One region of the Paenibacillus sp. FSL H8-0315 genome, then DNA from elsewhere that is predicted to be linked to it. Evidence: predicted binding sites of a transcription regulator. Region 1 holds the regulator's gene; the other holds the start of a gene.

What was found. Region 1 encodes CtsR, which represses protease genes until heat stress. Its sites were predicted from a motif close to ATGGTCAATAAAGGTCAAACA; they were not measured.
Region 2: clpP (ATP-dependent Clp endopeptidase proteolytic subunit ClpP) is a predicted target of CtsR. The motif match lies at 994-1,014, and genes of this name have one in related genera.

Annotation. Positions count from the first base shown of each region.
Region 1 is NZ_JBBOTA010000001.1:2,724,393-2,726,792, forward strand. It holds gene MHB56_RS11945 (protein arginine kinase) at 1-524, opposite strand, end outside; gene MHB56_RS11950 (UvrB/UvrC motif-containing protein) at 553-1,077, opposite strand; gene MHB56_RS11955 (CtsR family transcriptional regulator) at 1,108-1,569, opposite strand; gene MHB56_RS11960 (GNAT family N-acetyltransferase) at 1,864-2,400, opposite strand, start outside.
Region 2 is NZ_JBBOTA010000001.1:3,511,557-3,513,956, reverse strand. It holds gene MHB56_RS15390 (sugar-binding transcriptional regulator) at 1-564, opposite strand, end outside; tRNA gene MHB56_RS15385 (tRNA-Arg) at 833-907, shown strand; gene clpP (ATP-dependent Clp endopeptidase proteolytic subunit ClpP) at 1,101-1,697, shown strand; gene MHB56_RS15375 (GDSL-type esterase/lipase family protein) at 1,787-2,400, opposite strand, start outside.

The DNA of each region.
Region 1 (2,400 bases):
CCTGTACCCACATTGGTGGGACAACTGGTCAAGTATCCTCTTTTATCATCAAAAGCGTAATTCACAGCCGATTCGAAGATATCATCGATGGCTGTCGCACGTTCCCATGCTTCTCTTACCTGAAGACCTGGGAACAGACATTGGATCCGCAGATGGTCCTCTTCGTTAATCATGATGCTGACCGACTCATCTTCATTTAATATCACAGCTGCGCCACGTGAATCATTAGCCAGATTAGGACTGATAAGATGTTTCTCGACCAATACCTTTTTATCCAGTTCATTCACTTCAGCAAGCTTTATCAGTTGAAAAGATCCGAATACGGCAGCAGTTTCCCCATGAAACACAGGGGCCAGCAGCTCTAATACTTCTTCCGATTGCTCTAAGGAAGCAAGCATAGGGAATGGAAGATGCTCTAAATTACGTGCAATACGCATACGGCTGCTAATTACAATCTCGGAGTGACTGCCTCCCGAGCGCATCCAATCACTAAGCGCTTGTTCAGTAAATCGGAGACTTGACATGTCATATCCCCCCTATATATCAAAGACTTTACTCTTGTGCCATTTCTTTTTCAAGTTGTCGAATTTGATCCCGCAGCTCTGCCGCAGTTTCGAATTCCTCCTGTGCGATACTTTGCTGTAATTCCAGCTTCAATTCATCAATTTGCCGTTTGAACACAATCTGTGCTCCAGCACGTTTGGGAATCTTGCCTACATGCGAAGTGCTGCCATGCACCCGTTTAAAGAGCGGGTCCAGTGCACTGTTAAAATATTTATAACAGGAGCTGCAGCCAAAACGACCCAATTTGCTAAACTGCGAGTACGTCATTCCACAATTCTCACATTGCAGACTCTGCGTAGTCTTCGTAGCAGCCGTCTTTTCCTTACCGGCCCCTTCAAGATCAAGCAGACCGGACAGCAAGCTGTGAATGGAGAATCCTCCAGCAGTTCCCGGGATCAGTTCACCCTTCTCCCGCGCACAGCTCTCGCAGATATGAAATTCTGTCTTCTCTCCATTCACGATCTTGGTGAAATGGAGTGTTGCTGGCTTGACGCCACATTCCTGACATTGCATAAGCGAAAGCCCCTCCCTTATGATTGACAATTATTTGCCTAACAAAGAGATTAACATCGCCTTCATAATCTTGGCCCGAATCTCATCCCGATATGGAATCTTAACCGTTAGGCAATCCCGAGAAACAGCAGCGCGCATAAGACACGCCTCACGCTTGCTTAGAAAACCAGCTTCCTCCAGTTGATAAATCAACCCTTCGGCAGCGTTCTGATCTATCCCGCCACCTATAGTATGGTTTAAATGGGCATGCAGTGCCACGTTTGGCGGCAATTCAAAACGTTGAATACGAATATATCCCCCGCCACCACGCTTACTTTCCACCACATAGCCTTTTTCCAGTGTAAAGCGTGTACTAATAACATAATTGATCTGTGACGGTACGCATGAGAACTGGTCCGCCAGGTCATTTCGCTGGATTTCCACCGTACCTTCGGGACTTTCATGCAAAATATTCTTCAGATATTGTTCAATAATATCAGAGATATTGCGCATCACTCATCCTCCAGTGCTCTTTAAAGCTTCATAATATCGCTTACGGCCCGCATCCTTAATGACATTCATTAGTGAACTTCATTCATATAAGTCTGAAGAAAACTTCACGAATTCAGAGGATCGCACTGTATGTCATCAGGTGCGTTGACTTTGACTTTCTTTGACTTTTTAATATTATAACATATTCTGTGCTAATTCCAAGAGGATTCTCTTATTTTTCACTTTTTTCAGCGAATGTATTCGGAAATAAAGAACTCTCCCAGCATCTTTCGAAGGGGAGAGCCTAATTATTTTCTAAAAATGATCAAAAAGTGCCGTTTCAGCTTGCGGTATGATTTCTTCGAGCCATTCCAGAGCCGTCGGATTACCAGTCACACGTCCATAACGAGCCAGCTCTGCCGGGCGTTTATATCCAAACATTAGAATCGTCAGCGAACCAATATCACAGCTTAAGTCAGCTGCATCCCGTTCACCCTCTATACGCAAGAAAGCTGCTGCTCCCTTTTCGGAGACAGTCCATTCCCACAACCCGTCATTCCATGGGGCGTATTTATCTTCAATATAGATAACCTGTTTCTTCGGACTGTTATGACGCTTAAAAGAATAACTCTCCACGAATGCTTTAGCATTAACAATACGCGCCATAAAATAAGGATAATTCTCCTGCTCTATACGCGGATCAGGCAGCAAAAAGGGTAACATATCATCGGATGGCACCAGTTTTAGCGATGCACCGGTCACCATCGAATCGTGATTCGCAAGAAATGTCCACAGCCCCTGCCGGGCCTGTTCGTTCAAAAACACAAATTCATCAATGACCAGCTCTCTATT
Region 2 (2,400 bases), 790 kb from region 1:
GGCTTGAATCTCCATACTCTCTCCTAATCCTCCACGCGCCGGAACAAACCAAGCGTTCTTATAGGAAAGGGACAACGGCGGTGTCAGTTGATCAGCCATATCGGCAAGCGTAGATCCACCTGTGACGGCAACTGTATCATCTGCGCGAAGTATACTCAGCAGCGCTTTAGCACCCGCTCGGCCAAGCTCTCGTTTGGTGAACGGCGATGACTCACAATCACCCGGTACTACAATAACTTTATCCAGACCATACGTTGCTCGAATTTTCTCTTCCAACTCATCCAGACCAAATAGGCTCTTAACAACCGGCTCTAGCAAATCAAGCAGTCTACGTCCAGCAGCGCTAATGCGCATGCCAACACTCTCGATCTCAATAAGCCCTTGCGATTTCAGAAGATCCGTCTCGGCACGCAGTACCCGCTCAGTCATATCTAGCGAAGCGGCTAGCGTTCTGCGCCCAATAATATCGGACAGCATGATCTGATGAAGAATCGTGTACCGTCTCTTAAGGGTTTCCATGAGATCAGGCAGAAGCTGCTTTTGGATATCTAATAAATTACGCATACTTTCACTCCTGCAACTTCGTCTTCCTCTATTCCCTTGTTCATGGTCTCAAAACGTCCCGGGTAAACTTTTTAAGTCCCACCCATATTCTAACCAAATATTGCTCGAAGCGCAAGTCTTCCGAGAGTAGAATTCTCAAGCGCTTGTCTTCTTATACATTAATAAGGTCAGAAAAAGATATAGCGCCCGATGCCTGCCCCTAAAGCGCTTGTCCAGTATTAATATTACATTGCAATTGTGTAAAAATTGTATTATAATCATTTTTGTTGCGCCCGTGGTCCAATGGATATGACGTAGGCCTCCGAAGCCTGAGATCCAAGTTCGATTCTTGGCGGGCGCGCCATTAATTTCATTTTTGCACATAATTTAGTAGTGCCTATACTACTACTTAACCAAAGAGCCGCTTGTCGGCTCTTTTTTTTGAATATAAGTTTGACTTTCTTTGACTTTTTGTTTGAATTTGTTTATCATGTGGGTAATACGGCAAGAGTAAAAATGAATACATTTAAAGAACCAATATCAAGGAGGTTTTCCACGTGAGTTATATTCCTATGGTAGTAGAACAGAGCAACCGCGGCGAGCGCGCTTATGACATCTATTCCCGCCTGCTGAAGGACCGCATCATTTTCCTTGGAACGGAGGTTAATGACGTGGTAGCCAATTCTATCATCGCACAAATGCTGTTCTTGGCTGCCGAAGATCCTGACAAGGACATTCACCTTTACGTGAATAGCCCAGGCGGTTCCATTACTGCAGGTATGGCTATTTTTGATACAATGCAGTACATTAAACCAGACGTTTCCACCATCTGTGTGGGTATGGCAGCTTCCATGGGAGCTTTCCTGCTAAACGCTGGCGCCAAAGGCAAACGCTTCGCACTGCCTAACAGCGAGATCATGATCCACCAGCCTCTGGGTGGTGCTCAAGGTCAAGCAACGGACATTGAAATCCGTGCCCGCCGCATCCTCAAATTGCGCGATAAGCTGAACCGTATTCTAGCAGAACGTACGGGTCAACCTCTAGAACGTATTGAGAAGGATACAGATCGCGACTACTTCATGACTGCTGCAGACGCGGCTGAATACGGTATCGTAGATAAAGTAATCGAGAAGACATTGCCTAGCGGTGTGTAAGCTATAAAGTAAAAATATAAAGAGGCTGTGCTCTATCCGTTATGGTTAGAGCACAGCCTCTTTATATTTTATAGAAGACCTAAATCCAATTAAGCCAGGCCGCCATAACCTAGCGCATCCAGCTTCTCGGCAATTACGCGATAACCCCGGCCATTCGGATGCAAATGATCAATGGATAACAGCCCTCTCTCATTTCCTGCGAACTCACTGTAAATCGAAGCAAATCCACATACTCGGCTGCTGTACTGTGCTGCGTATTGATTAAACTGCCTGACCCACTCTGTCGCACCAACCACCTGAGGATAGGGGTTATATAATCCCACAATTCTAATGATAAAAGGTCTACGCGTCCTCGCCTTCAATTGTATAAGGATATTCATAATTGCAGAGAAATTTTGTTTGCATTCCTGAAGCGATCTGCGCAGTTCTGCGGATAAGTTGCCTTGCTGTCTTGCTGCTGATTTGGCCGCGTGAATCAAATCATTACCACCGATAGACACAGTGATGATATCAGCTACTCGAACGGCCTCACGCATCATGGAATTTCCGCGCAGCCGCTGCTCCAGCTCTGAAGTAGTCATTCCGTTCACGCCTAAATTCGTAGAGGCTACAGTAGTCCGCAGTCTCCCTTCTGCCATTCTACGGTACACCGGTACAAAACCGTTACCTGGCAGAGCACCAAATCCAGTCGTCAAGGAATCGC